2 regions of the Parvivirga hydrogeniphila genome follow, and region 2 is predicted to be linked to the other one. Evidence: riboswitches for the same ligand, from Rfam matches in the RefSeq annotation. Region 2 holds a riboswitch; the other holds the start of a gene.
The links. Region 2 has a riboswitch for molybdenum cofactor ahead of MX659_RS07300 (twin-arginine translocation signal domain-containing protein). Riboswitches for the same ligand answer to the same signal wherever they lie in the genome.
Positions count from the first base shown of each region.

Region 1: another riboswitch for molybdenum cofactor. It lies ahead of MX659_RS02405 (substrate-binding domain-containing protein); the one in region 2 lies ahead of MX659_RS07300 (twin-arginine translocation signal domain-containing protein).

Region 1 is NZ_JAMCCO010000001.1:472,384-479,056, forward strand. It holds gene MX659_RS02380 (energy-coupling factor ABC transporter ATP-binding protein) at 1-498, opposite strand, end outside; gene MX659_RS02385 (energy-coupling factor transporter transmembrane component T family protein) at 495-1,307, opposite strand; gene MX659_RS02390 (energy-coupling factor ABC transporter permease) at 1,307-2,116, opposite strand; gene MX659_RS02395 (Fur family transcriptional regulator) at 2,113-2,493, opposite strand; gene MX659_RS02400 (selenium metabolism-associated LysR family transcriptional regulator) at 2,654-3,541, shown strand; molybdenum cofactor riboswitch at 3,594-3,723, shown strand; gene MX659_RS02405 (substrate-binding domain-containing protein) at 3,712-4,575, shown strand; gene MX659_RS02410 (ABC transporter permease) at 4,572-5,279, shown strand; gene MX659_RS02415 (ABC transporter ATP-binding protein) at 5,276-6,385, shown strand; gene fdhD (formate dehydrogenase accessory sulfurtransferase FdhD) at 6,382-6,673, shown strand, end outside.
Region 2 is NZ_JAMCCO010000002.1:361,351-368,023, reverse strand. It holds gene MX659_RS07315 (hypothetical protein) at 1-820, shown strand, start outside; gene MX659_RS07310 (tetratricopeptide repeat protein) at 842-1,846, shown strand; gene MX659_RS07305 (NHL repeat-containing protein) at 1,865-3,379, shown strand; molybdenum cofactor riboswitch at 3,523-3,642, shown strand; gene MX659_RS07300 (twin-arginine translocation signal domain-containing protein) at 3,861-4,502, shown strand; gene MX659_RS07295 (molybdopterin-dependent oxidoreductase) at 4,551-6,673, shown strand, end outside.

The DNA.
Region 1 (6,673 bases), on a different contig from region 2:
GAGCGCGACCTTGCGCTTCTCGCCGCCGGAGAGGTTGTGCGGCACGCGGTCGGCGAGGTGCGCGATGCGGAGCTCCGCAAGCGCGCGCTCGACGCGGTCGCGCACGTCCTCCTCGGCCAGGCCGTACTGCCGAGGCGCGAACGCCACGTCATCGAAGACGGTCGGCATCAGCAGCTGCTCATCGACGTTCTGCAGCACCACGCCGATGCGCGAGCGGATCTCCGTCCACTTCTCGGCGGGCGGCACGCCGAAGACCGTCACGACGCCCTCGCTCGGCTTGAGCAGCCCGAGCACGTGGTAGAGCATCGTCGTCTTGCCAGCACCGTTGGGGCCGAGCACTGCGACGCGGCGGCCTCGGTGCGCCACGAAGTCCAGTCCGCACAGGTGCACCGAGGCTCCGCCCTCATAGGTGTGGCGGGCGCACGAGATGTGCACCACGGCCTCAGCGCCGGGGTCCTCGGGGTGCGTGTGGTCGAACGGGTGCACGTGCGTGCTCATCGAGACGCTCCTTCCTTGGAAGCGGCGCGCAGGACCAGCACCGCCGCGAGCAGTGCGAGCGAGAGCGCGAGCGGCATCCAGCTGTAGGGCACCAGATCGCGCCAGGCGATGCGCCACGCGACAGAGGCCGCGATGGCGGCGAGCCCGGCGACGGCGAGCACCGCGTCTGCGGCCGGCGCTGCGCTCCGCCGGACCGGGACCGTGAGGCGGCCGGAGTAGCCGCGCAGCGCCAGCACGTCGTACTCGCGCTCTGCGAGGTCGAACGCGTACAGGACGAGATTGCCGAGCGCGCGCACCGTCGCGCGGGCGCTCCGCACGGGGTGGCGTCCGGCGCCCGAGCGCAGCCGGGCCGCGACGACCAGGTCGTCGAGCTTGTCGCCGAGGATGAAGATGGCGCGGTACGTCATGAACAGCGCGTCCCCGACGAGACCGGGAAGCGCGCGCTGGATGCTCGCGAAGACCTGGGGGTACGGCGTCGTGAACAGCACGAGGACGACCGCGAGCGCGGCGGTGACGGCCTTCGTGACGATGAGCGCACCCGAGAGCACGTCAGGCGCCGAGGCCCAGGCGAACAGCGCTGCGAACACGGCGGGGTAGCCGGCGAGCGCGAGGTACGGCCGCATCGGGATCCGCGCTGCGACGGCCGCCGCGACCGTTGCGACGGCCACCGCGAGGCACACGAGCACGTTCGTGGTGATGGCGGCCGCGGCGATCGTGAGCGCAGCGACCGCGATCTTGGTGCGAGGGGACGCGGCGTGCAGGGCCGACCGCCCGCTCGTTGCGACGGCATCGACGAGCCTGACGTCCATCACGCGCCTCCGTGATGCTCGGCGGGGGCCGGGCGGATGGGAGCGGGCGCTCGCGGCTCGATGAGCAGCGACGGGCGCACGCGCGCGAGGTACCCGACGATGGCCGCGGTGACGAGCGCTTCGAGCACCCACCCGATCGAACCGAGCGTGTACACGACGGTGGCGAACCGCTTGAGCCCGAGCCCGGCCTCGTGGCCGGCCGTCTCCTCGTGCTCGCCGCCCGAGAACAGCCCGACATGCACGACGCCTGTCGAGAACGGCGAAGCGAACGTGAGGTTCTCCGGATCGAGCGCGCCGGTGTCGCGCTTCGTCGCTTCGGTGGTGCCGGAGATGGCGACGAGACCCACGAGCAGCGTCGTGGTGAAAAACAGCGTCAGCACGGTCGCGACGGCCGCCGCCTGGCCTGCGCGTCGTAGCCCGAACACGCGGAGCAGCCCGTGCAGAAGCGCCCAGCCCACGCACATCTCGGTGGCAGTCATGAGGGCGTTCAAGCCGATGATCGTGACGCCGCCGTGCCCGAGTGCGGCCAGAATGACCTGTACGATGAACGCGGACACCACCGAAAGCGCGGGTCCGAGCAGCGCACCGGCGAGCACCGTGAGGTTCATGTGGTAGCCAAGCGGCACGATCTCGCTGGACATCGCGACGATGACGAGCGCCGAGACGATTCCCACGAGGGGAAGGCGTCGGCGCGTCTCGTAGCGGCGGGACGCCCGGTCGGCGACGAGAAGCGCAGCGATGGCGAGAAGCCAGCCGCCGCCCCAGAGCCACACCGGCAGCACGCCGTCAGGGACGTGGATGTGCGTCATGAGCGTGCCCCCTTCTGGGCGCGTGCGCATTCGGCGCACACGCCATAGATGGCGACATCGTGGCGCGTGAGCACGAAGCCTTCAGGAAGCGCCGCCGAAACGAGCGTGCACGCGACCGGCGCCACCGCGCCGCACGACATGCACACGGCGTGGTGGTGGTGCTCTCCGCACGCGCAGACGGCGTACAGCGCAGCGCCGTCCAGCTCGCCGACGCGCGCGAGGTAGCCCGCTTCGGTCATCGCGCTCACTGCTCGATAAACGGTGGCAAGGCCGATGCCGGGATGCTCCTGCGACACGCGCTCGTGCAAACGCTCTGCGGTGAAGGCGCCGCCCATCGTCGATGCGGCGGTCGCGATGATGGCGCGTGCACGGCTCACCCTGCGCCCTCCGTAGGGCGACGGTGGCCGAACGTGCGCCGTTGCTGGATCAGCCGGCATGTGCGCCTCCAAGTGATACTGGTTCTCACTTACGCTCGACGGTATACCCCATTGCCGTGGGGTACAATCGCGCCAGGGACCTCGTGCGAAAGGCGATGGGATGAACCTTCAGCAGCTGCGGACGTTCGTCGCGGTCGTCGAACACGGCTCGTTCTCCGAGGCAGCGCGTGCGCTCGGCATCACCCAGCCGGCCGTCACGATGCAGATGCAGTCGCTCGAAAGCGAGCTCGGCGTGACGCTTCTCGATCGCCGCTACAGGCGGGTCGACCTCACCGAGGCCGGCGCCGCACTCCTCCCGTACGCGCGCCGCGTGCTCGAGGAGATCGAGGAGGCGCGGACCGAGATAGAGACGATGTCTGGGCGCGTCACCGGTCACCTCGACATCGCAGCGAGCACGACACCGGGCCAGTACGTCCTGCCGCGTCTGCTCGGCAGCTTCCTCAAGCAGTACCCCGAGGTGAGCGTGTCGCTTCGCGTGTACGACACCGCTGAGGTCGTCGAGCGCGTGGAGGCAGGCGAGGCGCACATCGCCATGACGGGCGCCGAGATCCCTGGTGCGCGCGTCGTGCAAGAGGAGCTCGGCCGGGACGACCTCGTCATGGTGTGCCCGCCCGACCATCCCGTCGCCGCCAAGCGCGGCTTGGTGATGGAGGACCTCACCGAGGAGTCGTTCGTCATGCGCGAGGCCGGCTCAGGGACGCGGATGGTGGCCGAGGAGGAGATGAAGCGCCACGGCGTCGATCCGCACGAGCTCGACGTGGTCCTCGAGCTCGGCACCAACGAGGCCGTGCTCTCCGCCATCGAAGGCGGCATCGGCATCGGCGTGGTGAGCTCGTGGGTCGCGGACAAAGCGCTCAAGCTCGGCACCGTCGCGCAGGTCGACGTCGGCGGCTTCCCGCTCCGCCGGCCGCTGTACCTCGTGATGCCGCGCACCACGCCGACGCGCGCGGCCGACGCGCTCGCGGACTTCCTGCGCGAGCGGCTGTAGCCGCGTCTCTTGAGCCGCACGCACGGCCGGTGTATGCTCGAATGCGTCCGCGCGAGCGGACGACCTCCGAGTTCCGGAGTCCTACAGCGGCTGGTCACCGCCACGGAGCCGGGACCGATAGGGTCGGGACGGGAAACCGCCCGGCCTCCCGTGTTCGGAAAGGAGCGTGCGTGTCAGACCATCGCATGTGGCTCGCCTTCGGGCGGGCCGTCGCTGTCGCTGCCGTGGTCGTGGCGTTCGTCGCGCTCCAGACCGGCTGCGCGTTACGCCAGACGCAGAAGGCTTCGCCGCAGCGGCTCGTGCTCGCCACCACCACGTCCACCCAAGACTCCGGCCTGCTCGACGTGCTCGTGCCTGCCTTCGAGACGGCGCATCCGGAGTACGCGGTGGAGGTGATCGCTGTGGGCACGGGCGAGGCGCTGCGGCTCGGCGAGCAGAAGGACGCGGACGTGCTGCTCGTGCACGCGCCTGAAGACGAGGCGGCGTTCGTCGCGGCGGGGCACGGCATCGAGCGCCGTGACGTCTGCTACAACCGCTTCGTGCTGGTGGGGCCGGCATCGGACCCTGCCGGCGCGGCTCACGCCGCAGACGCGGCCGACGCTCTCAAGCGGATCGCGGCACGCCAGGCGCTCTTCGCGTCCCGCGGCGATGACTCCGGCACGCACAAGAAGGAGCTCGCCCTGTGGAACGCCGCGGGCGTGAAGCCGGGCGGCGCGTGGTATCTCGTCACGGGCCAGGGCATGGGCGAGACGCTCAAGATCGCCTCAGAGAAGCAGGCGTACACGCTTTCCGACGAAGCGACGTTCCTGACGATGCGAGGCTCGCTCGACCTAGCGCAGCTCTTCGATGCCGACCAGTCGCTTCGAAACCAGTACGGCGTCGTCCCGGTGACAGGCGCGAAGAACGAGCGAGGCGCGCGCGAGTTCGCGGACTGGATCTGCGGTCCTGATGCCCAGCGTCTGATCGCTCGCTTCGGCGTCGATGAGTTCGGGCGCTCGCTGTTCGTCCCGAACGCGCAGGGAGGCGGATCGTGAGCCTGTTCGCGGAGGCCTTCGCTGATGGCGTCGCCGCGCTCGCATCAGGAAGCGTGGACGTGTGGGGCGTGGTCGCGACCTCGCTTCGCGTCTCAGGCGCGGCGGTGGCGTTCGCCGTGGTCGTGGGCGTGCCGGCAGGGCTGTACCTCGGCATGCGACGGTCCGCGGCGCGCAACGTGCTCCTCGTGCTCGCCAACGCCGGCATGGGTCTGCCGCCGGTGGTGGTCGGCCTCGTGACCGCGATGCTGCTGTCCCGCCGCGGTCCGCTCGGCTCGCTCGACTTGCTGTACACGCGCCCCGCGATGGTGATCGCGCAGGTCATCATCGCCGTTCCGGTCGTCGCTGCGGTGACGGCAGCGGCCGCCGCCTCGGTGCCGTTCGAGCTCCGCTTGCAGGCGCGGTCGCTCGGAGCGTCGAGGCTGCACGAGGCGATGCTGGTGCTGCGAGAGGCGAGGATGGGGCTCATCGCAGCGGTGGCGGCAGGGTTCGGCGCGGTGATCTCAGAGGTCGGCGCCGTGATGATGGTGGGCGGGAACCTCGAGGGCTCCACGCGCGTGATGACGACGGCGATCGTGCAGTACACGCGCATGGGGCGGTACGGACCGGCGCTCGCGCTGTCGGCAGTGCTGCTCGCCCTCATCGTCGCCGTGAACGTCGTGCTGGCGCAGGTCCAGCGCTCGGCCGAGAGGTTCGAGCGGTCATGAGCGCGATCCTCGAAGCCACGGGCGTGCGGAAGTCCTACCGGCGCCAGGAGGTGCTCGACGTCGAGCACGTCGCGCTTGCGCCGGGCACGACGCTTGCGCTCTTGGGGCCGTCCGGGGCCGGCAAGTCCACGCTGCTCGCGATACTCGGGCTGCTCGAGCGGCCCGACGGCGGCCGTATCGTGCTCGACGGGCGTGAGGTGACGGTCGCGGACCGCTCGGCGCGCATGCGGATCGCGGCCGCGTTCCAGCGGCCGTGGCTGTTCAAAGGCACTGTCGGCGCGAACGTCGCGTATGGGCTCGCGCTCCGCGGCGTTCCCGCGTCCGAGCGGCGAGCGCGGGTCGTCGAGGCGCTCGCGCGCGTCGGGCTGGCCGGGTGGGAGAACCGCTCCGCGCTCACCCTCTCTGGCGGCGAGGCGCAGCGGGTGGCGCTCGCTCGGGCGCTCGCGGTCCGTCCGCGCGTGCTCCTGCTCGATGAGCCGCTCGCATCGCTCGATCCGCTCGTGAAGTGGCGCCTCGCGCGCGAGTTCGCAGAGGTGCTTCGCGAGGACGGGATGGCCGTGCTCTGGGTGACGCACGACCAGGACGAGGCCGCTTTGGTGGCCGACGAGGTCGCGGTGATGCGCGACGGCCGCATCGTCGCGAGCGGGCCCGCCGACGAAGTGTTCCTCGTGCCGGGCGACGCGTGGGCCGCCGGCTTCCTCGGGCTCGAGACACCAGCGCGCGGCGTGGTGGCCGAGGTGGAGGAAGGCGTCGCGCGCGTCGCGTGCGATGGCGCGGACATCTTTGCGGTCGCAGACGTGCGTCCGGGCGAGCGCGTGCGCGTGGGTGTGCGGCCCGAAGACGTCGTGCTGTTCGAGGCCGGCGCAGCGGTGCCACCGAGCTCGGCGCGCAACCGGCTCCGCTGCACCGTGCACGCGCTCGAGCACACCGGCACGACCTACCGGGCGGTGCTCGGATGCGGCGGCGTGCGGCTTGCTGCCCGCGTGTCGAAGGCCGCGGCCCGCGAGCTCGGGCTTGCGCCCGGCGCACAAGTGCTGGCAGTCTTCAAGGCCACGGCGGTGCGCGTGGCGAGCGAACGCGACAAGAGCGAAGGAGCGTCCGGATGAGTCCGAGCGCAGGCGATAAGATCCCGGTCACTGCGGCCGTGTTGGCAGGCGGCCGTTCGATGCGGATGGGCGTCGACAAGACGCTCCTGCTCGTGGACGGCGAGCCGCTCATCACGCGCGTCGCCGAAGCGGCGCTTTCGGTGTGCGAGCGCGTCGCCGTGGTCACGAACCGTCCCGAGGCGATGGCCGACGCAGACCTGCCGGAGGGCGTGGCGGTGTGGGTGGACGAGGTCGCCTACCAAGGCCCGCTCGGAGGGCTTGCGACCGCGCTCAAGAACGCGCACGACG
Region 2 (6,673 bases):
CTGCTATCGCTGCCATGGACTCGTGCACGGCGACAAGGGCGAAGTCGCGCCGGAGACGTGCAGTGCGTGCCACCCGAAAGAGTTCAAGCTCGTTCCGGCGAACCACACGAAGCAGTTCCTGAGCGGCGGTCACCGCGACCGCGCCCGAAGCGAGCCGACGTACTGCTCGATGTGCCACAAGTCGAGCGCCTGCGTGAAGTGCCACAACGGCGGCGTGAAGATGGCCGACGGGCGCGTCAGCCCGAAGGTCGTGCCTGCCGATCACAAGAAGACGCAGTGGCGGACCGACCACGGCGGCCGGTACCTGGCGCAAGAAGGGCTGTGCGCCGTGTGCCACGACTCGCCGTCGTGCACGAAGTGCCACCAGACCGCCATGCCGCACCCGGCGGACTGGCTCGCCGCGCACTCGAAGCAGAACGGAGCGCTCGGCAAGGACTGCAACGTCTGCCACAAAGACCGCCGCACCTGCCAGGAATGCCACCATCAAGGTGTGCGCTCCGTAGACCTCGTGCGCGAGAACTGCGTGAAGTGCCATCCGGAGATGCGCACGGAGCCGGCGACGAAGATCAAGAACGCGCCGCTCGCGGAGCACGCCGTGCACTTCGACGTGGCCAAGAAGAAGGGCAAGCCGTACCAGTGCTCGGAGTGCCACATCGGGTTCGGCTTCTCCGAGGTGCACGTCACGAGCCAGCTCTCGGGCCCGCACGACTTGCGCGCCTGCTATGATTGCCACGGCGCCCTCGACGTGAACCGGCTCCAGATAGCGCCGTGGCCTGGCTCCGAGCTCTGCCGACGCTGCCATACCGACCTGAAGATCTGACGAGCAGGAGTGACCAGTCCCGTGAAGTTCCGAGTATCAAGCCGCCAGCTCGACGTCGCACTCAAAGCAGTCGCCGCTCTCGTCGTGGTCGCGTTGCTGTACCTGGCGTACACCGCCTGGGACTACCAACGGCGCACGCAGACAACCACGATCGCCGCGCGCGCCGTGGACACCCTCGCCGAGGCCGTCCGGAGAGAGCCGAGGAACCCTGACGCGCGGATCCTGCTCGGACAGGCGCTTGCCGGCCAGGGCCGGCTGAACGAGGCCATCGAGCAGTTCCAGGCCGCGCTGAAGCTCGACGAGGACAACCCCGTCGCGCTCGAGGGTCTGGGGATGATCGCGCTCAAGCAGCAGCAGTGGGCGACTGCGGAAGGCTACTTCCGGCGGATCGTCGACAAGCTCAGCGGGGGGCAGATCGCCGGTGCCGACGAACGGCTCGAGCGTGCGTACTACTACCTCGGCGTCACGCTCATCAAGCGCAAGCAGTACGAGGACGCCGCCGGTTACCTCAAAGAGGCGCTTCGGATCCGGCGCGACGCTTCGGACACGCACTATGCGCTGTCGGTGGCGTACCGCGAGCTCGGCATCCTAGACAAGTCGCGCCAGGAGCTCGAGACCGCGCTCGCCTTCGATCCGCTGCTGCCGGAAGCGAACTACGACCTCGGGCGGTTGCTGGTGAAAGACGGCGACCTCGCTGGGGCGGCGGAGGCGTTCCGTCGAGCGATCGACGGCGCGCCGGGGCAACCGGAGCCGCTCAAGGAGCTGGAGAAGCTCGGGCCGTTCTCGGAGAGGCTCGCGAAGGCTGAAGCGCTGCTCGCCACCGACAAGAAGGCGGCGCTCGAACAGGCCAGGATCGCTGCGGCGCTCGACCCGAAGAACGTGGACGCTGCGCGCATCAAGGCACGGCTCTTGCAAGAACTGGGAAGCGCGAAGGACGCGGCCGACGCGTGGGAGAAGGTGCTGCAGCTCGCTCCGGAAGATCCGGAAGCGGTCGCGGCGCTTGAAGCACTGTCGAAGAAGAAGTGAGACCTCGGAGCGTGCAACGTGGCTGATGTATCCGTTCGGCTCGACCGGTACCTCGCAGACAGAGAGCGCAGAGCAAAGCGCAGGAAAGCGATCCTGCTCGTTGTGCTGGTGCTGCTCCTCGCGCTCCTGACGTACTCGGCGCTCTACTACCAGGCGAACCGTCGGCTCCCCATCCCGTTCGTGACCGGCGGTACGCAAGCGGTGCAGCCACCGGAGTTCCTGTATGCGATCGCGGGACCGGCGGGCAAAGATGCGCTCGCCAAGCCGATCGGCGTGTACGTGACGAAGGACGACCGGGTCTATGTCACCGACCTGAAGAGCGACGTCGTGCGCGTGTACCGCACCGACGGCTCGTACCTCTTCAGCTTCGGTGCGCTGACGAGCGATGAGGCCACGCACCTCGCGCAGCCGGGCCGCGTCGCGCAAAGCCCGTCTGGCGAGATCTGGGTCACGGACCGCTTGCTCCGCGGGATCTTCGTCTTCGACAAGGACGGCGTCTTCAAACGCAGGTTCGTGCCGAAGTCGGACGCGGCCAAGACGTGGGCGCCGATCTCGGTGACGTTCGGTCCGGACGGGAAGGTGTACGTCTGCGACGTCGGTCAGACCCGCGGCCACCGCGTGCTCGTGTTCGAGCAGGACGGCACCGAGGTGCTGCGCTTCGGCAAGACGGTGCAGGCGAACCGGATGACGGACTCGCCGGGCTCGTTCTACTTCCCGAACAGCATCGCCATCGGGCCTGAAGGTGAGATCTTCGTCGCGGACGGCAACAACAGGCGGGTGCAGGTCTTCGATGCGCAGGGGCAGTTCTTGCGCATCCTGCCGGTGTCCGGCACGCCGCGAGGCATGGTCATCGACAGCGAGCAGCGCCTGCTCGTCGTCGATCCGCTCGCACACATGATCGATGCGTACGACCTGGAAGGGAAACGCCTTGTGTCCTTCGGCGGGCCCGGTCTGGGTCCCGGCCAATTCCAGTATCCGAACGACATCGCGCTCGACAAGCGCGGCCGCATGTACATCACGGACCGCGAGAACCACCAAGTCCAGGTGTGGGGGTGGCCGACCACGGTGGTGCCGCCGGTCACGCCCCCTGAGAAGCCGGCCCAGTGGGGCCTGTGCCTCTCGCCGTTGCTGCTGCTTCTTCTGCCGCTTGCGTTCCGGAAGCGCAAGATCGTCGTCACCGAGGACTTCCTCGAAGCGGTCGCTGCGATGGACCGGATGGACGCGCTCCAAGAGAGGCGTCTACGGCTCATCGTCCCGAACTCTGAGTACGAGCGGCTCGCCGACGCGGTGCTCGGCGGCGTGCGGCTCGGGGACCTGCTCGTCGGGGAGCCGCACTCCGAATCCGACGTGGCGGACCTGATCGAGAAGACCGGCGTCGACCGCGATACGGCCATCCTGCTTTCGCTCGTGCAGCGCGTCGGGCGCCTCGGCACGCAGTACTCCGAGCTCGCGCGCGTGGCCCGAGCGCTCGACGCACAGGTGTACGACGCAGCGAGCTTCGTAGATGAGCGAGACAGGAAGGCGAAGCGGTGAGCCGCGGATCCAGGATTCTCGACAACAAGTTGTTGACACCGCGCATTGTCGGCGGTAGCCTTGTAGGCGGAGTCTTGTAATCACAGTTACAAGCTCTCGTTCGACAGGGGCCCCGGCAGGCGCTGTCGAACGCAACAGAAGAAGGCCGTTGACGTCTCCGAGCCCCAAGCGCCTACAGCGAAAGCCACGGACTTCGGGCCGACAGGGTGTCGTGGGAAACCGCGGCGCCTCCCGCATCGGAAAGGGGACGAGCGCAGCCGGAGGCCCTCACGAGGGCCGATGTGTGCGCGATGTGGGTAAGGGAGGCCGTATACGGACGACAGGACCGGTCAGACGCCGATGCGAGCGTGCTGGCCGGTCTTTGTTTCCCCCCGATGACGGCCGAAGGAAGGAGGTGGCGCTGGCGAGGTAGTCGAGTGTGGACCGAAGGACTCGGTGCGGAAGACCCGCAGGAGTACCGACTGAACGGAGAGGTAAGGGTATGGCTACACACGACAAACAAGGCACTGGAGGGAAGTTCGAGCTCACTCGGCGCGACTTCCTGAAGGCCGGCGCCGCAGCGGCTGTCGTCGGGGCGGCCGGCGCCGATCTCGTGTTCACGCCGTCTCGAGCCAATGCTGCTGAGGTCGCAGCGACCTACACCACCACCTGCCCGTACTGCTCAGCGCAGTGCGGCCAGAAGGTGGACGTCGCGGCCGACGGCACCGTGCTCGACATCTACGGCGACGCGAACTCCCCGACAAGCAGAGGCGGCCTGTGCGCCAAGGGCGCAGGCTCCTACCAGCTGGTGACGAACCCGAGGCGCCTGGGCGTCCCGGAGCACACGGCGGCGGTCGACGGCTACGACTTCACCGGGCGCGCGTGGAAGCGCATCGGCAACGGCCCGTGGAGCGAGATGTCGCTCGACGACGCGATGACCGAGATCGCAGCGGGCGACGGCGTCAACCACACCGGTCTTGTCGCCATCCGCGGTGCGGTCACGCCGGGAGGCACGGCGGCTTCGAACGCGAAGTCGGTCATGTTCTTCGGCTCGTCGCACATAAGCAACGAGGCGAACTACCTGTACCGCAAGATCGTCGCGAACTTCGGCACCAGCAACGTCGAGCACCAGGCCCGTATATGACACTCGTCCACTGTGGCCGGTCTTGGCCGCACATTCGGACGAGGCGCGATGACCAACAACTGGGTCGACCTCGACAACTCCACGCTCTTCCTGGTGCTGGGCGCCAACCCCGCTGAGAACCACCCGGCCTCCATTGCGCACGTCAACCACGCGCGCTTCGACACGTACGGCCGCGGGCGCAACGCGGGGCTGATCGTCGTCGATCCGCGGCAGACGCGCACCGCGCGCCTCACGGGCGTGCCGCATGATGCGTCGAACCCGAACGACCAGCGCAAGCACGACCGCTACGTCCGCATCCGTCCGGGCACGAACATCGCGTTCATGAACGGCGTGATGAAGGCCATCATCGACTGGATGTATGCGAATCCGACGGATCAAAAGTCGATCAACTTCTTCGCCTGGCACAACACCACGGCGTCGAACTCTGGTTCGTTCACCCGCTCGTTCATCGACGACACAGGCGTGTCGCGCACCCTCAGCTCTGCTGAGCTGGCGACGGCTGAGTACAGCAGCGACGGCGGGACCACCTGGTATGCGGCGCCGCTTGCGAACGGCTGGCCCAAGTACTGCGACTCGCGTGCGAAGGTGAACGCTGCTGGTGACGACTACAAGCGTGTGATCCTCAAGACCGCGAGCGGCTGGACGTTCTCCAACATGCCGGAGTTCGCTGCGAACATCGACGACACGGACTGCGTGTTCCAGAAGCTGCGCTCACACCTGGCGCCGTACGATGCGGCGACGGTCGCCGACATCTGCGGCTGCACCGAGGCCGACATCGCTGCGGTCGCGCAAGCGTGGATCGAGAACAGCCGCTTCGCGTCGATCGACTTCGGCGCAGCGACCGCGACGCCGACGGCCGCAGGGTACCGCGCGGCGACCATCATGTACGCCATGGGCGCGACGCAGTTCACCACCGGCTCGCAGGGCATCCGCACGTACGCGATCGCGCAGACGCTCATGGGCAACATGGGTCGTGCGGGCGGCGGTATCAATGCCTTGCGCGGCATCCACAATGTCCAGGGCTCGACCGACATGGGTCTGCTGTTCGACCTCATCCCGGGCTATTCGGGCAACCCTGGCGTCGGCCAGGCCTATCCCGACTACTCGAACGGCCTGTTCGGCAACCGGGTCGTCGGAACCGGAGCAAAGGACCCGTACGACCCATCGCAGCTCGGCTTGCAGCAGCGCGGCTTCTACAACATGACCCGTGAGTGGTTTGGCAACCGCGACGTGACCGGTACGGACTTCGACGCGCTGTACGCATGCTGGCCCAAGGGCAACGGCTACCAGCACATCGAGGCGTTCCGCCGGATGATCACGGGAGAAGTGAAGGCAGCCGTGGTCTGGGGTCAGAACCCCGCCGTCACGGAGCCGAACCAGAGCGCTGTCCGCCAGGGTCTTGAGAACCTCGACCTGCTCGTGGTGGTCGACATGTTCGCCACGGAGACCGCGCAGTGCAAGCGCAAGGCGACCGGCGTGACGTACCTGCTTCCCGCCTGTTCGCACGTGGAGGAAGCCGGCTCCGTCACGAGCTCCGGCCGCTGGATCCAGTGGCGTGACCGTGCGCGTGCTCCGAAGGGCAACAGCAAGTCCGACCTCGAGCTGCTGCTCCGCTTCGCCAAGGCGCTCAATGCCGCTGGTGCTTTCGACCACATCAAGGCGGTGTGGGCCACGTTGACCGCCGTGCTGTCGCTGTACAACGGCGGTGCAGGTGCTGACCCGTGGACGGTGCTGTACGCCAAGTACGGGTGGGATGGCACGACCGACTTCGAGAGCCTGTCGGCGCCAGACGCCGAAGGCGTGCTGATGTACGGCAGCGAGGTCGTTGCCGAGAACATCTTCAAGGAGATGGCTTCTCCGCTCGACGCTGCAAGCGGCCCCGCAGGCACGCTGTGGATCTACTCCGGCAACGGTTCTGCGTCCGGCTACAACACGAACACCGACGATGTGCAGCCTTCCGTCGGCGCTGGCTGGGGCAAGGCCAACCGTGCGAAGTCTCGGAACGGCGACCTCGCAGGCACCTCGCTCCAGTACCCGCGGTACGGCTGGGCGTGGCTCCTGAACCGCCGGATCTTCTACAACAACGGCGAGCTTTCGGGCGATGTGGCAGACGTCTTCGTCGCGCCGGGCTACCTCGCGCGCCTGTTCGTGAACAACACGAACCTGCTTGC